One region of the Peribacillus sedimenti genome, then DNA from elsewhere that is predicted to be linked to it. Evidence: riboswitches for the same ligand, from Rfam matches in the RefSeq annotation. Region 1 holds a riboswitch; each other region holds the start of a gene.

What was found. A riboswitch is a leader RNA that binds a small molecule or an ion and turns the genes downstream of it on or off. The one in region 1 is predicted to bind cyclic di-GMP.
Region 2: linked by a shared signal. The riboswitch ahead of V1500_RS02465 (EAL domain-containing protein) and the one ahead of V1500_RS22905 (hypothetical protein) in region 1 are both predicted to bind cyclic di-GMP.
Region 3: linked by a shared signal. The riboswitch ahead of V1500_RS03370 (methyl-accepting chemotaxis protein) and the one ahead of V1500_RS22905 (hypothetical protein) in region 1 are both predicted to bind cyclic di-GMP.
Region 4: linked by a shared signal. The riboswitch ahead of V1500_RS01135 (hypothetical protein) and the one ahead of V1500_RS22905 (hypothetical protein) in region 1 are both predicted to bind cyclic di-GMP.

What each region holds. Positions count from the first base shown of each region.
Region 1 covers NZ_CP143547.1:4,657,412-4,665,316, reverse strand. The annotation lists gene V1500_RS22925 (CDP-glycerol glycerophosphotransferase family protein) at 1-2,444, shown strand, start outside; partial or broken gene V1500_RS22920 (CDP-glycerol glycerophosphotransferase family protein) at 2,822-4,042, shown strand; gene V1500_RS22915 (ABC transporter permease) at 4,047-4,856, shown strand; gene tagH (teichoic acids export ABC transporter ATP-binding subunit TagH) at 4,872-5,669, shown strand; cyclic di-GMP riboswitch class I at 5,812-5,896, shown strand; gene V1500_RS22905 (hypothetical protein) at 6,099-6,308, shown strand; gene V1500_RS22900 (glucosaminidase domain-containing protein) at 6,450-7,905, opposite strand, start outside.
Region 2 covers NZ_CP143547.1:456,681-464,585, forward strand. The annotation lists gene V1500_RS02430 (hypothetical protein) at 1-273, opposite strand, end outside; gene V1500_RS02435 (hypothetical protein) at 704-904, shown strand; gene V1500_RS02440 (YidH family protein) at 1,403-1,774, shown strand; gene V1500_RS02445 (sulfurtransferase) at 1,953-2,321, shown strand; gene V1500_RS02450 (rhodanese-like domain-containing protein) at 2,526-2,822, shown strand; gene cysK (cysteine synthase A) at 3,030-3,947, opposite strand; gene V1500_RS02460 (FRG domain-containing protein) at 4,702-5,523, opposite strand; cyclic di-GMP riboswitch class I at 5,932-6,016, shown strand; gene V1500_RS02465 (EAL domain-containing protein) at 6,134-7,905, shown strand, end outside.
Region 3 covers NZ_CP143547.1:648,551-656,455, forward strand. The annotation lists gene V1500_RS03340 (ASCH domain-containing protein) at 1-196, opposite strand, end outside; gene V1500_RS03345 (NAD(P)/FAD-dependent oxidoreductase) at 258-1,604, opposite strand; gene fdhA (formaldehyde dehydrogenase, glutathione-independent) at 1,843-3,060, shown strand; gene V1500_RS03355 (DUF2533 family protein) at 3,267-3,521, opposite strand; gene ligD (non-homologous end-joining DNA ligase) at 3,626-4,567, opposite strand; gene ligD (non-homologous end-joining DNA ligase) at 4,670-5,569, shown strand; cyclic di-GMP riboswitch class I at 5,722-5,817, shown strand; gene V1500_RS03370 (methyl-accepting chemotaxis protein) at 5,951-7,636, shown strand; gene V1500_RS03375 (DnaD domain protein) at 7,700-7,905, shown strand, end outside.
Region 4 covers NZ_CP143547.1:196,949-204,853, reverse strand. The annotation lists gene chrA (chromate efflux transporter) at 1-38, shown strand, start outside; gene V1500_RS01135 (hypothetical protein) at 96-890, opposite strand; cyclic di-GMP riboswitch class I at 909-992, opposite strand; gene V1500_RS01130 (hypothetical protein) at 1,229-2,164, shown strand; gene V1500_RS01125 (hypothetical protein) at 2,216-3,394, shown strand; gene V1500_RS01120 (response regulator) at 3,553-4,257, opposite strand; gene V1500_RS01115 (ATP-binding protein) at 4,214-5,845, opposite strand; gene V1500_RS01110 (tripartite tricarboxylate transporter permease) at 5,933-7,459, opposite strand; gene V1500_RS01105 (tripartite tricarboxylate transporter TctB family protein) at 7,476-7,905, opposite strand, start outside.

The DNA.
Region 1 (7,905 bases):
ATACTACATTTGTTGCCGGAGATAAGATGTCCATCCTGAATCCTTACTTTACCTTTAAAGGCTTCAATTTATCTGTTGAGGTATATGGTTTTCCTACAGAAACCTACGAATACATGCAGAAAAGGCTTCGCTTTTCATTCTTCCACAGACTGATGAATAAGGGGAAAAATGTGTGGCTTGTAGGGGAGAGGAGCTATAAGGCTCAGGATACCGGCTATCATTTCTTTAAATATATGAGAGAAAAATTCCCCGAAAAGGAAGTGTACTACGTCATTGAAAAGGAGTCGCCGGAAGCAAGGAATGTCGAACCTCTTGGGAATGTCCTGTATTTCAAATCCAAAGAGCATGTCTGGAACACCCTGATTTCGACCAGGGTCATCTCGTCCCACCATCCTGATTATCTGTATCCTATGCGCACAAAGTATTTCAAGAGGAAAGTAAAGGCCATAAAAATTTTCCTTCAGCATGGCGTCATGGGAACAAAGAACATGATTGCCAATTATGGAAAAAAAGCTTCAGGATTCGATACCGACCTTTTTCTTGTCAGCTCGGATTTTGAGAGAAATATGATTGTAACGGACTTTGGTTATGATGAGGAGCAGGTGTTCGTGACTGGATTGTCGCGGTTTGATTCCTTATTCAAGAAGGATACTGAAACAAAGCGCCAGCTATTGATCATTCCGACGTGGAGGGACTGGATCACAACGGATGAAGTGTTCCTGGAGAGTGAATATTTTGACCGGTACAAAACCCTGGTGAACCATCCGGCACTCCATAAGATGGCAGCTGACTATGGCTTTGAGATCATATTCTGCCTTCACCCAAATATGCAGAAATTCACTTCCTATTTCAAGGACTCACCGGTCCGTGTAATCAGCCAGGGTGAAGTGAACGTCCAGCAGCTCATCAAGGAGAGTGCGATGATGCTGACGGATTATTCAAGTGTGGCCTTTGATTTCAGCTTCCTGCATAAGCCGGTTGTGTACTATCAATTTGACCGTGGCCGCTTTATCGGAAAACGCCCATCCCATTTGAACCTGGACAGGGACCTTCCGGGACGGATTGCTTATGAACTGGAAAGTGTGCTGTCCTTGACCGAGCATTACAGTAAAAACGGTTTTGTGATGGAGGACGAGTTTGCAAGAAGAGCGAACAAGTTCGTAAAGCATCGGGACGAAGGAGCAAATGACCGGATCTACCGGGTAATCAAAGAAGCTAATCTTGATAAGAGCCTTGCTAAAAAAATTGGCGAAAACAGCTATTATCAGGCATTTTTCCGCCGTTTCCGCCGTTCCAAATACTACTTCCCAATCATGAAGATCGCCTATAAGATCATGATGCGGACAGTAAAGGTGGACAAGGAGTTGATCCTTTTTGAAAGCGGCGTTGGAAAGCAATATGCTGACAGTCCACGTGTCATCTTTGAAGAAATCGTGAACAGGAATGTGGACATCAAGAAGGTTTGGGTCTATAACGATCCTCTGCCTGTAAAGGACAGCCGGACCAAGCAAATACAAAGATTGAGCCCGCAATATTACTACTATTTAGCCAAGGCGGGCTACTGGGTGAACAACCAGAACTTCCCTACCTATCTGGATAAAAGGAAAGAGACAACCTACATCCAGACCTGGCATGGAACCCCTCTGAAGAAAATGCTCTTTGATATTGAAAATATCCAGGGCAGGGATGAGGGATATCTGGAACGTGTCCACCAAGCTACAAAAACCTGGGATTACCTGATATCGCCGAGCCCATATGCAACAAATGCATTTCGGAGTGCTTTCCGCTATGACGGTGAAATTCTCGAAGTGGGTTATCCGCGAAACGACCTCTTTTTCAAGGAGGAAGCAAAGGAGATTGCCGAGACGGTCCAGGCGCGTCTTGGAATACCAGCTGGTAAAAAAGTAATTCTATATGCACCTACCTTCCGGGATAACCAGACTTCGAAAAACAATAAATTTGTGTTCGAGCTGAACTTTGACCTGGAGAAGATGAAGGAGGCATTGGGAGATGAGTACATCTTGCTCCTAAGGATGCACGTGGTGGTAAGCAATAAGCTGCGCATTCCGGAAGAATACAGGGATTTTGTCATGAATGTTTCCAGCTATCCGGATATTCAGGAGCTTTATCTGATCAGTGACATTCTTATGACGGACTACTCTTCGGTCATGTTTGACTTTGCGAACACGAACCGCCCGATTCTGTACTTCACCTATGATTTGGAGGATTACCGCGATAATATCCGGGGCTTCTATTTCGACTTTGAAAGGGAAGCACCGGGTCCTTTCTTGATGGATACCGATGATATCATAAACGCTGTCCAGAATATTAATGGAGTACAAAAGCTATATGCACAGAAATACGCGGACTTTAGACAGAAATTCAATGGACTTGAAGATGGAAGAGCCGCCGAGCGAGTCATAGAGCACGTCTTAAAAAAGTAAATGATGAAGGATCTTTGATATATATCAGAGGTCCTTTATTTGCAATATCGCTGTGTTTTGATGAAAATTGCGAAAAAGAGCCTCGTCCCCAGGAGTGTTTGCTGTAATAAACGGGTAGATAGTCTTGGAAGCAGGCAGATGAACAGCGGAGAGGTCCGCCTAACCTGATTGGATGTGGGGACTTTGACGGAAAAGACCTCAGTCTAGCCCGTAAGAATCAAAACAGCCTAGCAGCTCAGTTCATATATTTCCAAATCCGCTTGCGATTGTTTTATGTTACTATAAACGATATATGCGTTCTATTCGACAAACAGATTTAATTCAAGCAGGGCTGAAATCAGAAACTCAACTGAGGGAATTAGCATGAAGCTCTTTTAAAGGATGAGAAATTAATGAAGTATCTTTCAAAGATAAAAAGAATTGGTAAAGGACTCTTTACCAGGATATATCAAAAGGCATTCAGCATTATGGCAAAGCTGCCACAGGACAGAGAATTGATCATATTCGAGAGTTTCCTTGGCAAGCAGTACAGCTGCAATCCGCGGGCCATCTATGAATATTTAAAGGAGCATCATCCAAATTACAAGATGTACTGGAGTGTTGATAAAAGGCATACGGCCATCTTCGAAAAGGAGGGTATTCCCTTCCTTAAGCGGTTCTCCATCCCCTGGTTGTTAAAGATGACTAGGGCAGGGTACTGGGTGACGAACAGCCGGATGCCTCTCTGGATCCCAAAACCGAAGGCTACAGTCTATTTACAGACCTGGCATGGAACTCCCCTCAAGAAGCTTGCGGCTGACATGAAGGAAGTCCATATGCCCGGGACGACAACGGAGAAATATAAGCGGAACTTCCATTCGGAGTCGAGCAAGTGGGATTATCTGATTTCTCCTAATGCGTATTCAACCGAAATATTCACAAGGGCATTTGCGGTAGAACCGGAGCGGATCATCGAAACGGGTTACCCAAGAAATGATTTTCTTTACAATGGAAATAATAGTGGTACAATACATTCGGTGAAGGATAAATTGGAAATTCCTCTGGGGAAAAAGGTGATATTATATGCACCGACTTGGAGGGATGACGAGTTCCATGGTGTGGGCAGATACAAGTTCAACCTAAAGCTCGAGCTGGCAGAAATGCGGGATAAGCTGGGCGATGATTATGTCATTCTTTTAAGGCTCCACTATCTTATTTCGGAAAATCTTGATTTGTCCGTTTATGAAGGATTCGCCTATAATGTTTCCAATTACGCTGATATCAGCCATCTGTATCTTATTTCAGACTTCCTGATCACCGATTATTCATCCGTGTTTTTCGATTATGCCAACTTAAAACGGCCGATGCTGTTTTTCGTCTATGATATTGATAGGTACCGTGATAAACTAAGAGGTTTTTATTTTGATTTCGAACATGTTGCACCTGGACCTCTTGTGAAGACAACAGACGCTGTAATAGCTGAGATTAAAAGGTTTGAGGAGCAGGGTATGGCTGTGCACCCGGCCTTTGAGGAATTTCATCAGAAGTTTTGCGGCCTGGAGGATGGGAATGCCTCCCGTCGCGTAGTAGAAAAAGTGTTTTCAGGAAGGTCTGTGTAATAGTATGAAGTCTGCTTTAACCGTGATAAAAGAACATATAAAAAATTTTTATCTGATCAGGCGTCTCTCGGCTTACGAGATGAAGGCCACCAACAGTAGCAATTATTTAGGCATACTGTGGGAAATCATCAACCCGATGATTCAAATTTCAATCTATTGGCTTGTTTTTGGCTTTCTTATGTTTAACGAAGGAAGGGAAGTGCAGGGCCTTCCATTCTTCCCCTGGCTGCTTGCCGGTATTGTGGTCTGGTTCTTTGTGAACCCGGCAACTACCCAGGCATCCAAATCGATTTATTCGAGGCTTGGCATGGTGTCAAAGATGAGCTTTCCGATGAGCGTCATCCCGACATATGTCATCTTCGCTCGTTTGTACCAGCATTTGATGCTACTGGGAATCGCCATTGTCATTTTGGCCTTCATTGGCTACCTGCCTAGTATGTATATCATCCAGCTGCCATATTTTATCATTGCAGCTGTGGTTCTGCTAATATCTTTTTCACTCATCGTGTCAACCCTCGCAACCATTGTAAGGGATGTGCAGATGCTGGTTACGTCATTTGTAAGGATCCTGTTTTACCTGACTCCAATCCTCTGGTTTCATGAGGACCTGCCACAGTGGATCATGACGATTATGAAGGCCAACCCTTTATTCTATATAGTCCAGGGCTATCGAGCATCGCTAGTGAACGGGTCATGGTATATCATCGAAAATTGGGAGTACACTTTATATTTCTGGGGAGCAGTGATTGTCCTTTTCTTAATCGGCTCTTCCCTACATGTGAAATTCAGGGACCGATTTGCAGATTTCATGTAAATGGAAGTGAATATTTTGGAAAAATCAGTCGTCGTAAAAAACGTTACGAAGCGATATAAACTATATAATAAAACATCTGAGAAATTATTGGACCTCATCCTGCCGAAAAACTACGGAGAGGATTTCTATGCCATTAGAAATGTCAGCTTTGAAGCAGAAAAGGGCGATGTCATCGGCTTTGTTGGTGTCAATGGCTCAGGGAAGTCAACCCTCTCCAACATCATCGCCGGAATTGTCCCTCCGACAGACGGCAATGTGCAGATCGATGGCAAGACTGCCCTGATTGCTGTGGCAGCCGGGCTGAATAACCAGCTTACAGGACGCGAAAACATCGAGCTCAAAATGCTGATGATGGGCTTCGACAAGAATCAGATCAAGGAACTGGAGCCGGAGATCATTGAGTTTTCCGAGCTTGGAAAGTTCATTGACCAGCCTGTCAAATCCTATTCCAGCGGGATGAAATCAAGGCTGGGTTTCTCCATCTCAGTGCATATCGACCCGGACGTTCTGATTATTGATGAAGCGCTGTCCGTTGGCGACAAGGCCTTTGCGGAAAAATGCCTTGATAAAATGAATGAGTTCAAAGCACGTGGAAAGACTATGTTCTTCGTCAGCCATTCCCTTGGCCAAATGAAGCAATTTTGTCAAAAGGCCCTGTGGATCGAGCATGGCGAGGTAAAGGCATATGGCCCCATTGAAGAGGTCATGCCGAAATATGAGAAGTTCTTGAAGGAATACAAGGCGATGTCCAAAGCCGAACAGAAGAAATTTCGCGAGGATGCAACAAAAAGGCGGAGCATGGCAAAGGCATAAACATAGAGAACAAGAGCCCCGGGTGTTATAACCAGGGTTTTTTTCTGTTGTCATTTGGTCCTTTTTTACTATTTTTAGACTGGTTTACCAGAATGTTGTCGAAAGCTGTTGAAAAATTCATACTAAAGTTTTATGATTAAAGCAATTGAAAAGGCAAACCTATTGAAAAATAGGGACGCAAAGCCACGAGTCTAAGGTCTGAGTACTACGATAGTCGGGTTGCCACACAGTACGGAATCGCACCTGGGAAGCATATTTTCATTTGCTCTTTCAGTCCGCCTGCCTTTTTTGGTGGACTTTTCCTTTTGGCGTTTGGTATGGGGAAAATTGGGTAAATGGGTAGACATATGGCGAAAAGTAGGTTGGTTCTTGCCTCTAATCGGTGTTCGGATGACTCAAAAATCATAAAGAAAGGTGGGCCTACAGGAATTGACTGTATTATTTGGAAGTGTGGAATATTTTGAGAGAGAAATTTTAAGCTACCTTGAGAAAAATGGCGAAGAAATAAAGGAAGCGAGCATATCTGAAGCATATTCAACCCTGGAGCACGAGCTGATGTATGACTTTGTATGCGATGAATTCCTTAGGAAAGCATGCCTGCAAAACCTTTCATATGCTTGTGAGAAAATAGCTTCATGATGGAAGAACCCTGTTATCGGAAAACAGGGTTTTTGCTTTTTATAAGGATGAAGCTAATATAGGAAAACATCCTCTTTGTTAGACAACTACTATCTTTGCTTGAAAAAAGCGTGCCCGATGTTTAAGGCACGCTTCGTTATATTAAAGGTAATACGTCGGTAAATCGAACACAAGTGTATAACGCGATAATTGATTATACATGCTGACGATTCGATCGGTCTGTTTTACAGCCCAGCCTACATCCGAAGCATATTGGTGGTTGGCATATCCGTATCGCTCCATGCCATCGGGATTCCATCGCATCTTGTACAATGTGTTTTGACCCTTGCTGATATAGTTGTCGGCCACGAATTTTGCTCCGCCTTCAATCGCTTTTTCAACAGAGGTCCAGCCCTGCTCATAAGCAAATTGGGATCCTCCGCCCAGTGGGTCCGAATCGATTGCACCGATGCCGTAAACGTTATAGACGGTTACGCCATTAACCGCAACTCCATTGGCTAGACGGCTTAATCCGTTTCCAGTCTCGAGAAGAGAGTGACTCACCAAGTAAATTTCATTGACTCCATACTCTTTCGCTGCAGTGATATAAGAGGATCCCTTGCCCTCTAGTACACCTTTTCCTGCGAGAATCTTATTGTTCAGCTCATCCTGGTCTGTGCCTGCATAGGAGGATAGGACAAGGAACTGATAGTAGGCTGTCGATGTCTGTGCAAAATTGGCAGGATTCAGGTAATGTTCCACCTCTGACCTTGGTGCTGTACTCCATGATCCTGAGGAGTCAGTCTGCGGGTTGACCTTCATTTGCATATCTGCTGCCTCTTCAAGTGACAGGCCGTAATCAGTTGATTCCCTGACGAAGTTTATGTCATCTTCCAGCACTTTTATATCACCTGCCTTGATATATCCCCTGGTCGCCTTGCCATTTATATAAATATTCGTTTCATACCAGTCTGACGTTAGCGGCCAAAACTTTAGGATGACGCCTTTTTTATAGTTTCTTAGAATGTTGGAATTTCCTGTTGCCTTACTGTAGATGGAAACAGGCTCCTTCATCGTGAGCCCTTCCAGATTCTGAACCGGTGAAATTGTGTTTTCGACATCGCTTTTCCTGATATAGCAGGTAGTCGCTTTGCCATTGATATACACGGTAGACTGATACCAGCCGGAGGTAAAAGTCTTATAGGATAAAACCGAACCCTGCGCATAAGATTTCAAATCAGTGGAGGAAGCAGACGCACGGGAATACACATACGTTTTGGCATAGCGGGTAACACCTCGTAAGGACTGCTGCTCTGATACAGCATTTTCCACATCACTTTTTCTGAGGTAGCAGGTGGTCGCCTTGCCGTTGATATAGACGGTGGATTGATACCATCCTGAAGTAAAAGTCTTATATGACAAAATGCTACCCTGGACATAGGACTTTAATGCCCTGGATGAGGTGGAAGCTCTGGAATATACATTCAGTTTGCTGTATTTAACGATTCCTTTCACCCATTTCTGAGGAGAAACCGTATTTTCCACACCGCTTTTTTTTATGTAGACGACTGTCGCCTTACCCTTTATATATACGCTTGATTGATACCACGTGGATGAA
Region 2 (7,905 bases), 910 kb from region 1:
CTGGGAGAACGTCTGGACCCCTTTGTTTGCCCAATGGTCATAGACTCTGGCCAAGTCTTTTCGGTCATACACTTTGTTTTTAAATGTATTGAAGAAATACACCAAAAGTACATTCACCACAACTGCAGGCAATCGTTTTCTCTGTGAAAGAGTATTTAAGGCGAGCTTGTCCAATCCGCGTATTTTTCCATTCGTCACTTGACTTACTATTTCGAGATGCGAGGCAGTGCTTTCGCAAAAATCCCGGAAATCTGGTGCGTTAACATCAATCATGCTACTACTCTGCTCCTATTTTGTGATATTACTTTATATACCTTATAACGGCTCATTTCAAACCCTGAAAAAAGCGTTTTCTTTGTGTGTTGGCATGATTAATATGATGTTACATCGGTGTGAAAAATATGTTAAATTTGTATATTTTTTTAGGAGATGTTACATCAGAGTCATGTTGGGAGTTGGAATATGATGACTGAACCTGGTTACCTTTGAAGGCTAAGGCAGTTTTAAAGGAAAGAGGAGAAAAATATAAGAGTCTTCTGTATTGATGTCCTAAATGGAAGAAACGGTTGATGGTGATTTAATTCAATTTTTCATGCGACTATTGTCTGAATTTTGGGAAAAAATATTGCTCTACATCATATATATTGGTATACAATGGTATATACGTACAAGTCGGCAAGAAAGGTAAGGGAGGGAGTTTTGCATGAGCATATGGGTAAACATTGATATACCGTCAAAAACCTTTGGAATTAATTATACCGATTTATCTGGCGACCTGACATTCAAAGGGATCAACCAAATACTAAGGGATGGGGGCTGGCTGCAATTCAGCACCTACGGAGAGGCTTTCGATCTTTATACGAAGAAATATCCGGATTATACCCTCGTCGATAAGAGAAAGTAATATACCTTTGAAACGGCCCTTAACCGGGAGATCTAAAATAAAGGTTCGGAACTTATAAAATGCATGGCTATATAGCTATGCTATTTTTTTTGGCTTTTTTAAGAAGTATTTTTCGGGGGTGAAAAATGGGTTGACGGATTGAAAATGGCTCAAGGATGAGAGGGAGCGAAACATATCGAAATTAAAGCAGAACAGTGATATTGAGGAACAGTATCGTTTAGACACATTCCAAAAATTTTCCCTGGAATATGGAATCAGGATATCAAAAATGATTGTTGAACTAATTGATGAGGAACTAATCAAGCTGGAAGAGGAAAGGGGAGAAAAGCAATGGATTTGTCCACTATAAGAATTAGGGAAACGGCGGACTTCTTTCCTAGTTCTTTTTATAATGATTAATACGCGAAACAGCAGCCATGATAATATGGACTGGAAATGGTAAAATAAAAAGCAACGTAGGTTAACAGCTAAATTGTGTACTTTCCGGGGATGTGATGCATGATGGAAGCTCCTAGAAGTGAACAGGAAACGAAGTATATTCAGCAGCATTTGGCAAATGAGCGAACCTTTCTCGCCTGGGTGAGGACGGCAATCACTATTGTCGGGATTGGGTTTTTAGTGATCAATTTGCATGTGACTGGCTCCACCGGCGGATTTGCTGATATGCTGGTATTATTGATTGGGGCGGCAGCTGTTATTACTGGCATTTTGACCATTTTAGCTGCATTATGGAGCTATTTTGATAAGACGAGCCGCATTAATCAGCAAACGTTTCGGTCGGCAAAGGCAACCATTTTATTATTGGGAATTATGATGGTACTGATCATCACTATATTTGGAGTGTATTTTTTTTCTTTGCAGATCGGCTGATGAATGCCAATCGTCCGCGAATCGGGAACAAAAGAAGTAAGTGATGCAGGATTTGAATATGGAAAGGAAGAACATTATACATAGGTTATCCAGGTCAGCATACTGGTGTAAACTCCTTGTGTTTATACCCTTAAAGGTATAAGATTAAGTGTAAAAAAATGTAATGGCGGTGTGTGTCTTGTTTCAAATTATTACTTTAACCACGATATTTGTTTTACTGGCTCCGGCTTTATACAGACGCTACTATCCAGTCAGGAATATACCATGCCAGAATACAGCAGATATTAGGGGAAACTCTGGCATTACAATATTGGATATAAGAGATTATAATGAAACACCTGGCTATCCAGGTGCGACAAATATCCCTTATGCTTATATGAAGCGTTATAGCCGTGATATTGCTCCAGGGAAACTGCATGTGGTTGCTTCCAACCGGCTGGAGTTGAATTTAGGTGTCCGATATCTTTTATCCAAAGGGTTTACGATCAGCAGCTATGAGATTACTGAATGTCCTTGTAAAAAAGGGGTCCTGAATCATGGAATGTAATGAGTTCATTGACTACATGTAGTTGATGGACTATTTTTTTTGGCCTCGGCAGGTTGGAGATTTAATGCATATAAAAAATCGGCAATCAAGCAAACTATATAGAGGTATTTTGGGTGGGTAAGCCGCTTGTTAATAGGTGAATTCCGGTCAGCAGAGTGAGGCGATCATAGGAACAGGGATGTCATAACAGGGAGGAGCATAAAGATGAAAGAAGTCACACCACAGGAAGTAGAACAGCTGTTAAACGAAAAAAAGCCAATTCATATTATCGATGTCAGGGAAGTGGATGAGGTAAAAGAAGGCAAGATCCCTACTGCCATGCATATCCCCCTTGGGCTGGTGGAATTTAGAATGCATGAATTGGATAAATCGAAGGAATATATAATGGTTTGCCGTTCAGGAGGCCGTAGCTCCAAGGCCGCCAAGTTTTTAGAGGAACATGGGTATAATATAATGAATATGACCGGAGGAATGCTGGAGTGGAAGGGACCTAAAGAATAAAAGAGAAATTAAACCGGAGACCCTGGTTCGAAAAACGTATGAATCGCTCTATTAACAGAAGTTTTCATAAAGTATTGTTTTATTGCGCTCTGCTGGATCTGAGATTTGGTCAGTACTAGGATGGGGCGTCCCGGGAAACTAGTTTTACTTTAAAAGATTAATGAAACAGGCTGTTCCCTTATTGGAAGGGAACAGCCTGTTTTGCATTTAATCGATCAGATCCATGCTTAAGTATCTCTCGCCTGTGTCAGGGGCAATGCATAATACCCTTTTGCCTGAGCCCAGCCGCTTCGCCACTTCGATGGCTGCATATACAGCTGCGCCTGCAGACGGTCCGACAAATATTCCTTCTTCACGTGCCAGCCTGCGGAAAATATCAATAGCATCTTCGTCAGTTATTTGAAAAATTTCATCATAAATATCTGTATTTAAAATGCTTGGAATAAAGCCTGGACTTGTTCCTACCAGCATATGCTTTCCAGGCTGGCCTCCGGAAAGTACTGGAGATCCTTTAGGCTCAACCACGCCAATGTACAGGCCAGGGATGAGCTCCTTTAGCTTTTCGCCTGTCCCGGTAATGGTTCCCCCGGTGCCGGCCGTGGCGACAAATGCATCAAGGTTCCCCTCCATCTGGTCGAAAATCTCCAAAGCTGTCGTATGGCGGTGAATATCAGGGTTTGCTTTATTTTCAAACTGCTGTGGAATAAAGCTTCCTGGAATCTGCTTTTGAAGCTCCTTCGCCTTTTCTATTGCACCCGGCATTTTTTTATCGCTCGGGGTCAGTACTACATCCGCTCCGTAAGCTTTCAATATATTAATTCTTTCTTTCGTCATATTATCGGGCATGATCAGGATTGATTTGTAGCCTTTTGCTGCAGCAGCCATGGCTAGGCCGATACCGGTATTTCCGCTGGTCGGTTCAATGATTGTGTCTCCAGGCTTAATCAAGCCTTCTTCTTCAGCCGTCTGGATCATATTATACGCAGCACGGTCCTTTACGCTCCGGGACGGATTAAACATTTCGAGCTTTACATACACATCCGCGGCTCCCTCCGGAACCAGCCTATTCAGTTTGACGACGGGTGTGTCCCCGATTAATTCTGTAACGTTATTTACAACCTTCATCGTTATCCTCCATACAAACAGTTTGCTTGACCTGAATAATATCTTCATCTTACCAAATAGGTCCCCGGTATAGAAGCCCTGTGCTCATAGAAAAGAGACGGGCCGGGAATGAACATTCTCGTTATATTTATTTTCAGTTCAGCTGCTTTTTAGGGTGAGAGTCGTTTGTGATATTTAACGTTACAGAAGTTCGATCGTAAAAATAGAAATACACGCATTAAATGGCAGTTATCGTGCATAAATAAGATTTCGATCTACGGATCCAAAGTTTCGCTCATAAAACCGGAAATAACGATGATAAACAGCTAGCAATCTATAAAACTATGTAATTAAATATGGCTTTATCGCTATGACGGACAATTTTTATATAATCGCAGCGAAAAAGTATCGAATCAGCTGTGTCTTGTTAAAAGATAAAGAAGAATTCAAGTTGGAAATTAAAAATGTTTATTCTGGTTAAATAAGTGAGCTTAATCCCTTTTCACTGTTTATCGTGGTGGAAGCCAGGGGAGGTAAAAAGGAATATATATGACTGTTTCGTTTTCATTTTACGGACTTACTCCGGGCAGTTCACGTTAGGGTTAAACTTACTAGTATTTCATTCCCCTGTCCCTGGCCTATCGCTGTTAATAAACCGGGACTAGAATAAAAACTCGCTCCCCTGTTGGATTTTCTATGGCAAAACCTTTCCGACCCGCCACAAAAAAGATGCCTTTGCAAAGGGACGGCATCTTCTATACTTCCATTTCTATAATTAATCTTCAAATTTCATTAATTTAATATTGGTACAATATCTTTTTAGCCAGGCACTGACACCCTGCAGGCCTGGATAAATCATTCGCTCGTTAATATTGGCCTGGTCAAGCTTATCTCTGACCTCTAACTTGAGGGAGGCGGGAATGATGATTTTTTTATAAAGATCCGGATAATGGTGGAGCCATTCATCAAGCCTTCGGACTGGATTTGTCATCACTGTGAATAGGGCATATTGGTTGACGATACGTTCCTCCATGGAGGGAGGCTCCAGGCAGATGACAAAGTCGTCATCTTCTCCCTTTTTTGCATCAAAGCATTTTAAATCGGGGCAGACGTCTTTCAGCATATCAACAGTAAAAATATGTGATTCCTCGTTGCTCAATGCTTTTTTGAAAATAGGAGGCAATAGTTGATGGACCTTGATGATGTCCAGGCACCAGATTGCCCCGTCTTCCCGATATCTGGTTATATCGGATGTCGCAAAATGCATGGCCACATAGGGAGAGAAGGACCAGTCAAGGAGGCGTGTCGGCAGGCCGTAATGCTGCGCGACGGCCAGCAGCTCCCAGTCGTTGTGTTTATCTTTTAACACGGACCGTGAATATTTATTGAAGTTACGGAGCAGGTGGGATTCCATTCCTGTGTTTTCAATTCTCATCAGGCTGGTCGCCAGTTTGAATGCTGCGCTATCGACACCCCGATAGGCAAAGGGGGAGCGATAGCGTCCATGGATGGGATGTGCCGGAAAGTTAAAGAGCTCTTGTTGAAGATCCAGCCAGCTTTCTGCCACAAGTGTGCCATTGTCCAATGACTTCACCATGCATCACCCTCTTTCGCTGTTATTTTCTATTCATGGGGTTTGGACTTTCTATAAGGATATGCATCACAATCATTATAAAGAAATAAAAAACTGGACCTTGTAGAGTTTAACTATGGCAGGAATAGAAAAAGGCTGCGCAGCGAGCAAGCCTGTATCAAAGTTTTCCCGCTGTACCCCGCCTTGAAACTTTTTTATAAAGTAAAATAAAGATTAGGAAAGAAAGGGCTTAATGTACATAACAGTTTTGGTCTTATTAGAGATTGATTTATTTGTGATAGGGATTTTTACCCTTTGATCTGACCACAACGGCTGTCTTATTGTGACAAAAGAATCAAATTGAAATAGTAAAATATAGGAATAATTATTTACACAGTTGGATGTTAATGGTAATATTTAAACAATTCATCATTACGAAAAAGGCAAACTCATCGAAAGGTGGGGACGCAAAGCCACAGGTCTAAGGTCAGATGACTACGACGGCTGGGTTACCGTTTCATTGTGCAATAGTGATATTCGGTAAAGTGGCTATCTTCATTTATGGGGATAGCCTTATTTATTGGGCAATAACGGCATAGTTTTAATGGTTTACTACTATGCAGAGGTGAAGCGCATGTTGAGAGACTATAATATTATTTTAGTAGTGTTTTCGTTTATCATTGCTTGGATGGCTTCTTTTGCTTCGTTTAATCTTACAAAAAGGGTGAGCCAGACAAAGGGTGCCTCCAGGTTCTATTGCCTTGTCAGCGGTGCGCTCTCAATGGGCCTTGGTATCTGGGCAATGCATTTTGTTGCCATGCTTGCTGCGCATCGGACTGGCCACATCACCTACAGCATTCCTCTGCTATGGGTATCATTGATCATAGGTATCGTTTGTTCCTTCCTATGCCTCATTATAGCCAGTCAGCCTCAAGTATTTTTACAGCAAATATGCCTTGGAGGATTTGTAATGGGGCTTGGGGTTATAGGGCTGCACTATACAGGAATGGAAGCGATGGAAGGAGTGGATATCACATACCGTACCCAACCTTTAGTTTTATCCGTGGCTACGGGATTTGCTTCCTCCATACTGGCGATTTATCTAAGCTTCTATTTCCGTGATAAAGTGAGTGCCGGGTGGGACAGGCAAAAAGCTGCAGGGAGCCTTGTGATGGCATTGGGAGTGGTGGCCATGCATTACCTGGGCATGTCAGCCGCTATTTTTCATGATTCATCCCTTCACAGCAATCATACATCCTCCTTGATTATCAATAATTCGTTGCTGGGCCTGTCCATAGCTATTTCGGTGATGGTGATTCTATCGCTGGTCCTTATACGAAGTATGTTTCTGGATGGAAAGTACAGTGAACAAGTGGCATTTAATATGGCCATATTGGAATCGACACCGGATTGTGTCTTTATCATAGATTCAAATGGAATCATTCTCGAAGCTAATTCTGCCGGGGAAGTAACCTTTGGGATCAAGCGGAAGAAATTGATCGGTGAACAGCTGGCCAATCTAATCCAAATTCCTGGAACGGGCGACGCTGAACAAGGCACTGGCATATTGGAATTTGATCGATACATAGGAGAAAGACTCCCTGCCAAGGGGTATTTTCAGGCTAAGGAAACTTTTCCGATAGAATTTACGATTACTAAAATTGAAGGAAAAAGCAACTATGCCGCTTATATTAGTGATGTCACGTTCCGGAAGCAGGCTGAAGAAAAAATTAACTACATGGCATACCATGATTTCCTGACTGGACTGCCAAACCGCCATTATTTTCATTCGAATCTGGCTAAAGTATTACAGCAGGCAAGTCAGTTCGATTTTTCCCTGGCCATCCTGTTTCTAGATTTAGACAGGTTTAAGGTTATTAATGATACCTTTGGGCATAGCTTTGGGGATCTCCTGCTTCAGCAGGTTGCAGAGCGGCTCTCTGCTTGTGTGGAAGGGAAAGATACTGTTTCAAGACAGGGTGGCGATGAATTTATCATATATCTGCCAGGTTTATCGCGTACACATGTATCGGAAGTGGCGAAGAGCATTCTAAAGGCCTTGTCCCAGCCGTTCAGCATAGCCCAGCAGGAGGTATATATCACACCGAGTATCGGGATCAGTATGTTCCCTGAGGATGGGGCAGATGTAGATGAACTGATCCTGAATGCGGACACGGCGATGTATCAGGCAAAGGCTGCCGGCAAGAATATGTATAAATTTTATATGAAGGAAATGAGCGAAAAGAATGCGGGCCAGGCGCTCATGGAGGCCAAGTTGAGAAGAGCCCTCGAGCATGGGGAATTCGAGCTGTATTACCAGCCAATCATAGATCTGAAAACAAATAGTTTAAAGGGGCTTGAAGCTTTAATCAGATGGAACCGTCCCGATCAAGGAGTCATATCCCC
Region 3 (7,905 bases), 1.1 Mb from region 1:
AGGTTTGGGAATACACACGGTCTACCTTGAATATTTTATCCTCTAATAAGAGGATTTCTCCTGCATCTGCGTATCTGCCATTTCTGCGTGTTGCTGTTTTTCTCCCTTCCAATACCTTTTCGACATCTTCAGGCTTCGTAATAAGACGGTCGATTGTACATGTTTTGGGCGGAAGTGTGTTTTGTATATCTTTCATCGTGAGGAACACTCCTTTTTACTATGTTTATGTTATAGAAAAGCTAGAAACTGAAACTGAACTATTCCTTTTTCCTAAATCCTTGCTTCAATACATGGTATACAACAGATGGTGCGAAAAGCACAGCTGCCGGCTTCACTAGGTTCATTACTGTAATAAATCTTCTGTAAACATTTTGATTCTGTGACGAAAGAAGGAATATCTGTTTTGTGTACCACTGCTGGATTCCTAGTCCCGGTGGCTTTTTTCCTTTAACGAAAGGATAACGGAAATCTTCCGAAATCACCATATTCCAAACCGGCTTGATAATTTTAGCAGCTTTTTTCTGGAAAATCCTTTCTGTATCATCTGAAAAAAAACCAGGTTGCTTTTCCAGCTGCCTTTTCAGCGCAAGTGCCTGAAGTGTGGCAATAGTCATACCCTGACCGAATACCGGGTCAATTCTGCAGACTGTATCACCGGCCAATAAAAGGCCTTTCGGCAAGTTCTTCGTTTTATCAAAGCGTCTCCAAATAATATGCGGGACACGATAAATAGTAGCAGGAGATAATGCCTTGCCTATTTTTAACTCTTTAAAAATATCAGGCCTCGGCAGTTTTGCCGACAATTCCTGAAAAGCATGCTCGCTTGCCAGGACCTCTTTATCCTTGATTTCATTGCCATACCCCATCAAGGTTACTTTGTATCGGTCATTTTCGACCTTCGAAATCGTTCCGCCGATCTTGTCGTGAGGCGGACTTGGATATATGAGTTTAATTGTCCAATCTCGTTTTTCCTTGGGGAGCTCGTAATCCTTGCTTATGTAACTGAGTCCTATTCGTACCTTTTCCTCGGGAATAGTATATCCATACTGTCCCAGCCATCTGTTCGAAAAGCTGCTTACTCCACTGGCATCAACGACTATATCTCCTGTTATGTCTGTTATCGAAGAATCCGGTCCTTTAATGGTTACCCCGTAAATCCGATTTTCTTCCTGGCTGTAAAGAAAATCCTTAACTGTGTGATTGTAAAGATAGGATATGTTTTTAATTTGTTTCGTTAGCTGCTCAATCTGCCATTCCAAATGCGGGCGTGTCTGAAGAGTCGAGGTGAATTCTCCTCCAAAGCGGAGCTTCCACACTCCATGATGAAACCATGCCAAATCTTTCGTGGAATCAATTTTTACTGCCCCGCCAAACACAAATCTATCATTAATACCGGGAAAAAGAGATTCCAGTCCGTATTCACCTGCATGAAGCAGGGCGTGTAAATGCTCTCCCTGCGGAGCACCTTTTCTAGCAACAGGTCCCCCAGGTTCCTGATCTTTCTCTAAAATAATTACTTCTTTAAAAAAATCCGACAGCACGCGGGCAAATAACTTTCCGGCGATGCCGCCGCCTACGATAATTGCTTTTTCTCTCTGTTCCATAAAAAGTGAACCTCAGTTTCTAAACTATTTCTACACCCCATTATAGTTCATACAGACGGCTTTGTGGTTTTTTTCAGAATTACGCCAATTTAAACACGAAAGAATATTGCGGGTAAAAATACTCTGGGACGGAAGGGTTATTATTTGAAATATTTGGGATTGATAGTATAATAGACATACACAAATGCTAGCGCTTACATAATATTTATCTATTAAACTATGGGAGTGTGATTTTTGGATGGCTGGAAACCGTGCAGTAGTTTATGTTGAACCAGGAAAAGTAGACGTTAGGGACATTAGTTATCCAGACCTGATTCTTCGAGATGGACCGGGTGTAAACCCGCTAAACGTAGGAAGAAAATGTAATCATGGAGTCATCTTAAAGGTTGTTACTACTAATATCTGCGGAAGTGACCAGCACATGGTACGGGGGCGTACAACCGCTCCGAGCGGATTGGTTTTAGGCCATGAGATCACGGGAGAAGTTATTGAAGTGGGAAGTGATGTCGAATTCATCAAAAAGGGTGATTTGGTATCCGTTCCATTCAATATTGCTTGCGGACGCTGCCGCAGCTGTAAGGAGCAGAACACCCATGTATGTGAGAATGTAAATCCGGATCGTGCCGGCTCTGCTTATGGATATGTTGACATGGGCGGCTGGGTCGGAGGACAATCCGAATATGTAATGGTACCATATGCTGATTTCCAGCTTCTGAAATTCCCGGATAAAGACAAAGCCATGGAAAAAATCCTGGATTTGACCATGCTGTCTGATATATTCCCGACAGGCTTCCATGGAGCTGTGAGTGCCGGCGTAAAACCTGGCTCTACGGTTTATATTGCCGGTGCTGGACCTGTAGGATTGGCTGCTGCCCACTCTGCCCAGCTTTTGGGAGCCGCTACAGTTATTGTCGGTGACCTGATTGAAGAGCGTTTGCAGCAGGCAAGAAGTTTTGGATGCGAGACGGTAAACTTAAAGGATCATCCAAATCTAGGGGAACAAATTGACCAGATTTTAGGTGCTCCTGAAGTGGATTGTGCAGTCGACTGTGTTGGTTTTGAAGCACACGGCCATGGAAAGAATGCTGGCGAATCTCCTGCTACTGTATTGAATTCCATCATGGATGTTACAAGAGCGGGCGGCCGCCTTGGAATTCCTGGATTGTATGTAACTGGCGATCCTGGTGCTGTGGATGACGATGCAAAGCATGGTACATTGAAAATCCGCCTTGGACTAGGCTGGGCAAAGGCTCATACATTTGTTACCGGCCAGACACCAGTCATGAGATATCACCGCTATTTAATGTCTGCGATTCTAAGTGGCAGGGCGCAAATCGCCAAAGCGGTTAATGCTACATTAATCTCTCTTGATGACGCTCCGAGCGGCTATGCTGAGTTTGACAACGGTGCATCCAAGAAATTTGTAATCGACCCGCACAACCTGGTAAGAAGCTAATAGTTTAAATAGAAGAATAGTGATGAGGAGCTGCCTGGGGGCAGCTTCTTTTTGTTGAGGAGACATCGCATTAAAGAATTTGAAACCCGCCAACCTTTAGCAACCGTCATAACACGCAGAGTGCACCCTCAAACTAGAATAAATGGACCTTCCATCCATAAAAAAACAGTAAATACATTCATTTGTACTTACTGTTCCTGCCTATATTATACGGTTTTTACATATTCCTGAATCATTTCGGCTGTCACGAACTTTCGTTTTTCAGTGATGCGCAATTCAGGCAAACGGTTCATTTTATCCGTAACGGCGTTAATTTTGTCCGTAGTGAAGGGAAGCCCCTTCTGGCAAAGGGAAACAGCTTCTTCTATATAGCGTTCACGTTCCTGGTCGAGGGCTTGAAATTGATTATAAATTTTGTTCTGGTTAGCAGCATGCTGTGCCAGGTCTTTATGTACACTCATGTATTGTCACTCCTAATATTTCAAAAAATGGATATGTACCATCATACCAATATATTGTAGCCGCGTTAAGTACATAAAATATTTCTACAAAACTTGAGCTGTCTTCAGCCCCTTATCAACCTGCATTCATGGGGAGAAATTTGAATGAAACCCTCAATGCTTGGCTGGCGCATAGCTCCCCCCTCTGTCCACTCTGCAAATTTGACTTTGACCGTCATTTCAGGACGCACCCAATAATAATCGCCATGCCTTTCTGGCTTTTTGGCAAAAGGGTGCTCCCTAATAACCATTGGTTTTAAAAGCTCAGCCAGTTCCCTCCATTCCTGGTCCGTCATCTTTCCAGTCCCTGTGTGCCCTACATATTGCAGCTTTCCTTTTTCATCATAAAGCCCCAGTAAAATGGCGCTCACTATATTATGGCGTAATGTAAAACCGCCAATCACAGCAATGATGTCCCGGTAATTTTTAACCTTAACCCAATAGTCCTTCTTTTTCCCGATAACATAAGGTGAATCGTTCCGTTTCATAACGATGCCCTCCATGCCCTGTTCTTTAATCGCATGAAACAGTGCGCCTGCCTCACAGACAGAAGGTACAAGCTGAATATGGTCATTCGGAGTAATGATTTCTGAAAGAATATTATTACGTTCCCTAAAAGGCCGAGTGTTCAGCCAATTGCCATTAAGATAAAGGACATCGAATATCATGTAGACAATCGGCACACTTTCTGCCACAAGCTTCACCCGATCAAGCCTCCTGATTCCATCCCTTTTCATTACTTCATGAAAGGCAGGTTTTCCATTCTCGCCTAATGAGATGACTTCTCCATCCAATATCACTGACGATTGTTTGCAATAGCTCTGAACATTCGTTATCTCGGGATAATGCATGGTTCGCTCGTTTTTCTTTCGGTTGAAAAGACGGACACGCTCATCGTCAGAGTAAGTTAGCACTCTTACCCCGTCCCACTTTATTTGTGCAACCCAGCCCTCACCTCCGGGTATGGTGACACTGCTTTCCGGCTCCATTGGGAAAATTGGTTCCAAATCGAAGACCTCCAATGCTTTCGTATTGGCAAATACGCCAAATTTTACATAGTTTTGGCATAATCTATCGAAAATATTGATAAGAGGAGGGTAAAAAACAGTATGGAAAAAATTAATGTTGAAGGAAGACCGATTGAAATATTCAAACCTGGCGAAGTTATATGGCCTGAAGCTGGACTGAGTAAGCTAGATTACATAAATTATTTGTTGGACATCTCTCCCTATCTAATTCCTCATACAAAAGACAGATTACTTATGATCTGGCTTTACCCGCATGGAATAAACGGGAAGAAAATTGAAAAACGTTCCCTGCCCGCGAGTGCTCCGGAGTGGGTAAACTGTGCGATGTATAAAGAAAAACAAAGAATTCTGCTTAATGACCCAGCAACCTTAGTTTGGGCCGCCAACTATGGAGCTTTAGAGTTCCACGTCCCATTTGACCGATATACGAAAGAAAATTTCCCGCTCGAGCTGGTTTTTGACCTTGATCCATCGGAGAATAATAGCTTTGACCTCGTTCTTGAGGTAGCTCTTGCACTGAAAGCACTATTAGATTCACTCAACCTGATATCCATACCCCGGACTTCCGGATCGACAGGCATGCAAATTTTCGTACCGATTTCTGCTGATTACACATTTGAGGAAACGCGACAGATTAACACATTCATTGCCGAATATTTTCAGGAAAAAATGCCGGGAAAATTGACGTTGGAACGTGTGGTAGAAAAAAGGGGAAATAAGCTGTATTTCGATTATTTACAGCTTTGGAAAGGCCGGACGATGCCGGCTGTTTACTCCGTAAGAGCAAAGCCTAAAGCAACAATTGCTGCACCGGTGACATGGGGAGAGGTGGAAGAGGGCTTCAGGCCAACGGATTTTACCATTCTCAATATAAAACGCAGAATCCAAGAGAAGGGAAATTTGTTTGCCCCTGTCACAACTGAGAAGCGTGAACAGAGCTTGGAGGATATTTTGTCATTCATCAATAAAAATCAAGCATGAGTGGCTTGTTTCAGACACACTGTATGAAGCAGCTTTCTTTGTTGTGGAAATGATTTAAAAATGTAGAAAGTAAAGAGTTTATCCATTGACTTAATAATAATTATTAATATAGAATGATTTTACATTTAATAGGTATAATTAACCAACAAACTATCCGATAAAGGCAAACTCATCGAAAGATGGGGACGCAAAGCCATGGGTCTGTCGTTCAAATGTGTATTTTGGACTATGATTGCCAGGCTGCCGAATAGCCCAAAATCCGGCTATTCCACTTACTGGAAATAGCTTTTTTTTTGCGTTCAGTCGGACCAAAAGGGGAAGGAGAAGAATTTATTATTTATAAAGCATCACGATTATAATTTTACATAAGGGATGAGAAAAATGAAGATGACAATTGGGAAAAAATTGATGGGCGGATTTTTAATTATCGCCATTATTCTTGGGTTAATCAGCTTTGTTGCATACTATAATCTACAAAAAGTGGATGATACCTATTCAGACCTTGTAAATCGCCGGGCGGTCATCTTAACAGATACAAAGGATTTGCAGATTGCAGCTTCCAGGGAGATAGCAGCTTTAAACGGCGTGATGCTGCGTCAACAGGCAGCCTCCGGTATCTTATCTGATGCTGTTAGAGAGGTCAATCAAAAAGTAAATGTCATCGATGAGATGGTTCAGCCGCAGGCGGTCAAGGATCAGCTTAAAGAGCTTGAAGAATTAAATAAACAATTTAAAACTGCTTCTGATCAAGTGATTATCTTGATGGGTTCAGATCAACACAAAGCTACCATTGTTGCAACGGAGAAGGCAATTCCATTGGCCCAAAACATCAGGAATATAGCAGATGGCATCGAACATGACTTAAGGAAGAACATGGAAGAAGGAAGCGGTGCAGCTTCCAATAGGTCAGACGCCGCTCGGAACACTGTTCTGATTTTAAGCATTGCTGCGTTCTTCCTGGCTGTCCTGATTGGTTATGTGATAACAAGAATGATAAACAGGCCAATTCTGTCGCTGGAACAGGCGGCAAAAAAGATTTCTGAAGGCGACCTGACCCAGCAGAATATCAAGGTTAAAAGCAAAGATGAAATTGCGAACCTGGCTCATTCCTTTAATCAAATGAATGAAAATCTTCGTGCTTTAATTGGCCAGGTAGGGGCGAATGCGGATCAGGTTTCAGTGACATCTGAGGAATTGTCGGCAAGTTCCGAACAGACGAGCAAAGCAACGGAGCTAATATCAGCTGCCATTCAGGAGGTTGCGGTTGGCTCGAACAAACAGGTCGAAAATGCCAGAGAACTGCATCACACTGTAAGTGGAATATCCAGTGGAATGAACAAGGCTTCTTCCTCTATGCAGGCAGTTGCCGCTTTGACCGCGGCTGCCAATGACAAGGCAATTATGGGACATGGAGTGGTCTCGCAAACAGTGGAACAGATTAATCTTATCCATCAATCGGTGAGCTCGACTTCAGAGGTTGTAAATGCGGTAGGAAAAAAATCTGAAGAAATCGGCCAGATTGTCGACTTCATCACACAGATTGCCGAACAGACAAACTTATTAGCATTAAATGCAGCGATCGAAGCAGCACGTGCTGGTGATCATGGCAAGGGATTTGCAGTAGTAGCGGATGAAGTGCGGAAATTAGCCGAGCAGTCCAGCAAAGCTGCAGGTAACATTCGAAATCTGATCCAGGAGGTACAAACAGAGGCAGCCAAAGCAGTTCAATCCATGACGAATGGAAATGAAGTGGTGAACGGAGGCATACAGCTGGTTCATGAAACGGGCACGGCCTTTAATGATATTTTAGCATCGATTGAACAGGTGACGGTAGAAGCACAGGAAGTGTCTTCCATTGTTGAAGAAGTGAACAAGCAGTCCCTCGGAATGGTAGAAATGATGGAGGGCATAGCGCAAATAGCAGAACAATCTGCAGGGAATACCCAAAATGTCGCAGCTTCTGCGGAAGAACAAACTGCATCCATGGAGGAAGTGTCTTCATCTGCTGAGACATTGAGCCAAATGGCTCAGGATCTTCAACAGCTGGTAAATAAGTTTAAGGTGTAATACCGTCCGCAAACAAAAGATAAGATTTGTCTGTGGTTGTTCAATGATTAGGTGGGGTCATATATGAAGGAAACGGTTGAATTAATTAAGGGATTTTTTGAGGATATAGCACCTGAGCAAATGCTGTCTTTGGCGCTCGGGGGAAGAGAACTTAACTCTGAACAGCTTACATTGATCCAGGCCATCAAAAGAGAAAGCGAATTTCCTGACCCAATCATTAATGTTTTGCTTCAGTATTCGTTAGTGATCAGCAATGGCCAATTGAATGG
Region 4 (7,905 bases), 650 kb from region 1:
TAGGCGCTATAGGGGGTGCAGTATTGGCTGCTTTTTAATAACAAAAGGGGAATCCAGCTGCTGGATTCCCTTTGATTTATATGTTGATTAATAACTTAGGTTGCCCGTACTTCTGAGTCAGCAGGCTGTGCTGGTGGAACCGGTTCTGGCGAAGGTGCGGTAGTTGAATCAGCTGGTGTTGTGGCTCCGCCTGGTGAAGTAGTGTTATCCCCTGGAATTGAAGTTGACCCATCCTCTTCCTTCGGCTTTGTTGTTTCCTTCTTAGGGGCAGTAACTTCTGCTACCAGTGTTTTTAATCGTTCTAATTCACCTTTGATCAATGTCTCAAGTTGATTCACTTCTGCAATTAATGCATCTATTTCCGCCGCGGATGACTTGTATTTCTTCTTATATCCTTCAAGCTGCTTTTTCTTTGCCTTAAGCTTATTCAGTTCGGCGTTAAGCTTTCCTCTGAAGCTATTATATCTAGAATTTGCTGTGCTCTTGCTTAATTTCTTATCTGTGTATCCGTCTTTCTGAACAGCAAAATGTGTATTGATTGATTTTGAGATTCCATTAATTGCTGATTGAGATGAAAGGACTTGCTTCTCAAGTGATTTTCCGACTTTTGAACGAATAACCACTTTCTTCTGAGTTTCTTTCTTAGTTGATACAGATGGCTTGCCTTTATCTTTCACCGGCTGTGGTTTATATGCTTCTGCGACTTCCTGCTTGTGCTGAGACTTACCCTTTTCTACAGTTGTTGAATCTTTGGGTGCTTCAGCAACGCGCTGCTTATGCTCAGGTTTGCCCTTTTCCGGCCCTTTGGCATTCGCTATAGAAGCTGAACTGAAAATTAACGATGAAGCTACAATACCTGTTAATACTTTTGAAAACTTATTTGTTTTCATTACCTGCTCCTCCTTGGTAACGGCAGCTGGCTGGCATAGATATTCTCCTTAGCCCCGATAGCTTTGTGACACCAGGTTTCCCTGGTTGTACCTTTATATGAATATTATACCAAAAATATTGTCGGTTAGAGATGATTTTTTACAGTTATATGACGTCAAAGGACATAATCAGCCATTTTTACCCATGAATGTAGGCTATGAAAACCTTTTACGCAAACAATTTGTATTTCTAAACTAGGCACATTGATTTATTTATTTGTTAAACGGCCAAATAATCACAAAAAGATAAGAATTATTTGTTAAAGCCATTGAACTTTTTTTGAAAGGAGGTGGATGAAATGCACTTCCGGCAATTCATATTATCAGCAATATTAATAGGCGGAGCGATACTGCTTCCCAATCTAGCATTTGCTGCTAAGCCTGGTGAAAAACCTCTTCCAAAGGATGTACAAGCTGAACAGGTCACTGAAAAGGCAAAAAAGGCTGATATACCTGTTCCAGCCGGCAAAGAACCCAAATCATTTTCCAATAACAAGCAACAAAAAATGAAAGAAAAGGTTCAGCCAACCCTAATGGACTTAAAAAAAAGCGCTGCGAAAAATCCAGCTAAACCAGCTCAAGGCAGCAAAGCTCAGGTGGATAGCAGCACCAAACAGAAAAAAATTCTGCCGCCTAAAGGCAAACAAATAAAAAAGGCAACCACACACAAATCTAATACTAGTGGACCTCAACCGAAAGTTCACACACCTAAGGCTCAGGAAAAAACAAACCCGCCTATCGTGGAGGCACAGACCAAAAAAATCAGTGCCGTCAACTCTGTCCAGAAAAGCAGAGAGCGCAACACTCCAAAAAAGCTTACCAAGCCTTTAGAGAGCAGGGAACATGTTCGTGTGAGCTCCCAGCTGCCTGACTCAGTTTCCGAAGCAGTTACTAACAAAACATACAGGAAACAAAGCAAACCTCATTATGTAAAAAAGCTAGTATCTACACAGTTCCAGCCGGGAGCTGGTAAGGGGAAACCAGCTGACAAAGAGATTCCCGGCAGCACAAAGGCCATTAATACAGGCCAAACCAATCACAATACAGCATCATCTTCCAAGGAACGAAAAAAGTTCGAACCTGGTAAACTGCTATTCACGGATAAAGTGTTCAAATGGGATCAGCAATTAATACTGGGATTCAACCAGTTACATAATTCAAGGTTTCAGGAATTTAGTAACCAATGGACAAATGCGCCGCCGTCAAAGCCGCCACAAACGCTCCTTGTCTTTTAACTTATATTTTTTAACACATACCAAGGATAAGATAAAAGGAGCGAATTTATAATGAAAAACAACGTTAATCGTAAAAAGGCTGTTAAATCTGTGGTATTGGCAGGAGTTCTATCTGCAGGGTTTTTCGCTGGGGCACAAATCAGTGAGGCTGCAAAGAATGACCAGGAAGTAAAAGTCGAAAAAGCAGTAAATGAAAAAGCTTCTGCAAAAGTAAAGGCTTCTGGTGACAAGACAGTAAAAGCGCAATCATCACTTCATGCATCTGAAACTGCTAAGTCAAAAGCAGCTGAAAACTCAGCGGTACATAAACCAGCTTCTCCAAAACCTGCCAAGGTAAAACCAGCTAAAGAAACAGTTAAACCTGTAAAAGCCGTGAAAGTAAAACCAGCAAAAAAGGTTGAAACTGCTAAACCTAAAGCTGAAGAAACAACTACACCACCAGTGGTTGAGGGATCAATGGAACCAAAAGCAAAAGAAAATAAATCGGCTGCAAACAAAGCGAATTCTCAAGCTGCAGCACACGCGAGTGCCACAGCGAAAAAGCACGCAGCACCACAATCTGCTGTTCATGCAACTCCTGTAAAAGAGGAGACTGCAAAAAATGAAGAGAACACAGAACAAGAAGAAACTGAGGTTGTAACCGAAACAAAAGATAGCAGTGTAAAAGAAGAGGCTTCTGAAGCAGCTGAAGAAACAGCAAATAAAGAAGAGGCTGTTGAAAAAGAAGAGACAGCAAATAAAGAAAATGCTGTTGAAAAAGAAGAGACAGCTGAAAAAGAAGAAGATAAAGCAGAGGCAGTTAAAGAAGCCGACGATGTGAAAACAGAAGAGACCTTTGAAAACAGCGGCGTTAAAAATGCTGTCAAAGATGCAGTGAAGTCTTTCCAAAACACTGTGAAAGAAGCACTCGCAACGTTAAAACAACAAATTGCAGGCCTAATGAGTAAGGATACTGAATTAGTCACTGACAAAACGGAAGATGCAAAAGAAGATGCTGATCAAGCAACTGAAGAAACAGAAACTGTTAAAGAAGACGCGGACAAAGCAACTGAAGAAACAGATGCTGTAAAGGAAGCTGCAAAAGAAAACAAATCTTTCATAAACAAAGCACATTCTCATGCTTCCCTAAATGCAAGTGCAAACGCAAAGGTGCACGCTTCAAAAAATTCTGCTGTGCAGGCAGCTGCAGATACAAAAGCAGAAGTTACAGTGACAGAAGCCCAAAAATAATTGAACTGGGAATATCCTCGGGCTTAGTCTAAAACAACCCCTTTTCGGTTCCTGGCAAATTCATGCCTCGTCCGAATAAGGGGTCTTGTTTTTTCAATCGTATCCATATTAGCCGCACCGCCATAAAAACTATCGCTGGTCCCTCCCGCTCCCGGCGTTTACTGTTTCACCACATACACTCTCTCCGGCCTGCCAACAGTGCCATAGGCTAAATCCGCTTCAATTTTCTCTTCAAATATTAAATGCTCTAAATACCTGCGTGCAGTAGTTCTGCTTACTCCTATTTCCTTAGCTACGCTCTCTGCAGTAAGTCCTCCCCCTCCCTTGCCGAGAACATGAAGGACCTTTACAAGCGTAAGGGGATCAATGCCTTTTGGCAACTGAGGCCGGTCATCAGAGGAGTCGAGTTCTCGCCGCATCAACTTGTCGACATCATGTTGTGAAAGTGCATATTTTTCTTCTGTCAAATGCTCAAGCTTCAATCGATAATTCCTATAGCGAAGCAGGGATTGCTTAAACCGTTCAAATATTACTGGCTTGATTACATAGTCAAAGACACCAAAGGAAATGGCTTTTTGAACATTATCGATTTCCTTGGCAGCCGTAATCATAATAACGTCCATTTGACTGTGAAACTGTTTAATCTCTTTAAGCAAGTCCATCCCATTCATATCTGGAAAATACACATCCAGCAGAAGCAAGTCTGGCTGCATCAATTCCATAAAGCTTTTTGCTTCCATATAACTAGCCGCAATTCCTATTGTTTGAAAGCCATCGATCTGTTCAATGAACCTTCTCTGGATTTCTGCGATTCGTAAATCATCCTCCACTATTAATACTTCTAAATCGCGCCACTCGTTCATTTGAAACCTCCTTGCCTTTTGGTATAGAGACCGTAAAAACAGTTCCCTCCTCCCTGCTTGATGAATAGGTCAGCGTTCCTTGTAAATTATCAATAGCCTTGCGTACGAGGCTTAAGCCGATTCCGGCGTTTGCGCTACCGCTTTTTGTTGTAAAGCCTTCATTAAAGATATTGTCCTCAGTGCCAGCCGCTATTCCATTCCCATTATCAGCCACTTCAATAATCAAATCCTTGCCTAGATCAGTTAAAAATAACGATACCTTTTTCTCTTTCTTCCCGTTCTCTCTCACTGCTTCAAATGCATTATTGATCAGGTTGCCTAAAATGGTTACAAGTAAATCTCTGCTTATAACCTCAGGAACATCCTTAAAGCTGCTATATTGATCTATCGAAAGCTCTATTTTAAGCTCACTTGCGAGGCTTAGCTTCCCTAAAATAAACCCTGCAAGAACTGGATCAGGTACCTCCTTCATTAAAAAGTGGATAAATCCCTGCGTGATATCAGCCTCTTTCGATATCAAATCGATCGCCTCTTTATAAGAGCCAAGCTGGATTAGTCCCAATAACGTGTACAGCCTGTTCGAATATTCATGAGTTTGGGCACGTAATCCCTCAGCATACGTCTTCACCTGGGATAGTTCCTGCAATAGGTTATATAGCTCCGATTTATTCCTCAGGCTTGCTACAGCACCAATTACCGTACCTCTTTTGTTGATGATTGGAATGTAATTTGCTAAAAATGTCTCACCATGGATTACAATTTCACGATCATATTCTGCCCCGCCATTATTTACTGCGGCTAGAAGATGAGTATCCGGAATGAATTCCTCAATCTTCTCCCCGCGGAGAAGGACCTCAAATGGCACTTGTAATATTTTGTGCGCTGTCTCATTTACAACTGTAATCCTTCCCATTGTATCTATGGCAATAATTCCTTCATGGATGGATTCCAATATGGCGTGCTTTTCCTGGTACATCCGGGCAATCTCCCTTGGTTCAAGCCCAAAGATCGCCCTCTTTATATTCAAGGAAATTAATAGCGCGGCAAGAAGTCCCCCCATCAGTATAAATAGGGTAGCCAGAAATACTTTATTTTGTATGGCGGACATCTCGTCTTCAATATCGGTCTGTAAATATCCTACTGAAACTACTCCGATAATCGCTCCATTGTGATAAATGGGAGCCTTTCCCCTTAATGAAGGACCAAGTGTCCCAACAGATTCCGATATGACAGACTCACCTTTGAATACCCTGGCGTTATCTCCGCCCACCATTTTCTGTCCTATTCTTTTAGGATTGGGATGTGAGTACCTCACTTCGTTCCTATTCCCTACAACAATGAATTCTGCCCCTACCTGTTTCCGTATTTTTTCTGAAATCGGCTGGATATAGGCAGCCGGGTCTTCCATTTGAAATGCCTCTTGTATCTCAGGCATGGAGGAGATGGTTTGAGCAATCGATAATGCCTTATTCCCTTTTTCCTTTTTTAGATTTGATTCCAGCATAGTTGTAAAGGTTATATCAAAAATTCCTGCGATCAGAAGAATAACTATAATGATTCCAAGCATTAACTTACTGTGCAAACGCATTCAAACACCTCATATTCATCATAGTAAAAAAAACTCCTTAAAAAAAGGAGTTTTTTGAAAATTATCATTACGATGGTATTCCTTTGTTTATCCTTCCACATTGATGATTACACTTTTTCCTCTCATTTTCAAAAAGACTGGTACCAGAAGCCACAGTACAGTAATGACCAAGAATAATACTGAAATGGGACGAGTGAAGAAAATGCTGTAATCCCCGTTCGAAATGGTTAATGCCCGGCGCATATTATTTTCAATCATCGGCCCTAATACAAGACCTAAAACAAGAGGGGCAATCGGATAATCATGCTTAGTAAAGAAATAGCCTAGAATTCCGCATGCCAACAAGAGCAGCAGATCATTTGCCGATACCTGCACAGCATACACACCGAAAATGGAAATCGCTATAATAATAGGAATCAAAAACTGTTTTGGTGTTTGGATAATCTTTGCAAACACTTTTACAAGAGGCAGATTGAGAACAAGCAGCATCAGGTTTCCGATAAACATACTTGCGATAAGGCCCCATGCTACACCTGGATGGTCTTCAAATAAAAGGGGGCCCGGCTGTACATTGTACATCATCAAAGCTCCCATCAGGATTGCAGTCGTGCCAGAACCGGGTATCCCCAATGTCAATAAAGGAATCATGGCCCCTCCGGAGGCGGCATTATTTGCTGACTCTGGCGCCGCTACTCCTGCAATGGTCCCTGTACCGAATTTAGAAGGATTTTTAGAAATCCTCTTTTCTAGAATATAAGAGAAAAACGATGCAAGAGTTGCGCCCGCTCCTGGGAGGATCCCGACAAAAAAGCCGAGCAAGGAACCTCTTGCAATTGGCCCTGCGGATTCTTTAAGCTCCTCCTTAGATGGTACAAGATTGTTGATTTTAGCAATGTCCCCATCTTCTTCTTCTTTTTCCAATATTGTTTTAAACACTTCACCGAGAGCAAAAAGACCCACAGCGATTGTTAAGAATTCGATCCCTTGATACAGCCATGGTACGTCAAATGTGAATCGTGCAATTCCAGAAACGTTATCGATGCCAATAGTGGCGAGCAGCAATCCTGAAACTGTCATGATCAATGCTTTCGTCACAGATTTTCCAGCAAGTCCGCTAACTGCTGCCAGACCCAGCAGCATAAGGGAGAAGTATTCGGCAGGACCGAATTTCAATGCTACATTGGATAACGGCTTAGCTAATGCAATCAGTGCAAGCAGCGTTACAATCCCTGCTACAAATGAACCAATGGCTGCAATCGAAAGTGCGCTTCCTGCTCTTCCGTTTTTCGCCATCTGGTAGCCATCCAGAGTGGTTACAACAGAAGAGGATTCACCTGGGGTATTTAAGAGAATGGAGGTTGTCGAACCTCCATACATGGCTCCATAATAGACGCCGGCCAGGAGTATTATGGCGCTTGTCGCTGCCTGCTCCGGAGCAAGGCCCCCGGTCAGGGATGCGGTTACCGGGATCAGAAGGGCTACACCGCTCATCGGTCCAATACCTGGAAGAACACCGACAGCTGTTCCAATTAATACGCCGACAAAAGCAAAAATTAGATTATACCAAATAAATGCGGTTCCGAAACCTTGTATTAAATAATCTAGTGTACTCATGATTATGCTCCCTTCATCAGCTGAACCAGATTGGCCATCCTGGCAGCGTTCCTTTTAACACATCTACATATACGTAATAGACCAATCCTGAGAAACAAGCAGATATTAGAAGCGAGGCAAACAGCTTGGTTCTTTCCATTGTCTGAAAGCAAATAAATAGAAAAAGAAAGGTTGTAATAACATATCCTATTGTTTCCAGTGTGAGAATGTAGACAAGTGTTGCTGCAAATATAATAAGGAACGGTTTGTAATCAATCTTTTCCTTCTCTTTGGAGCCAGAATCACTCCGCAATGTTTCAATGAATAGTCGGACGCTAAGCAACACAAGAATGATTCCAAGAAACATCGGGAAAATATCTGGTCCCACCTCGCTGCCGTAGGAAGAGCTGCCCAATTGCCTGCTTCCAATTACAAAAAGAACCCCCACTGCAAGAAACAAAACGGCT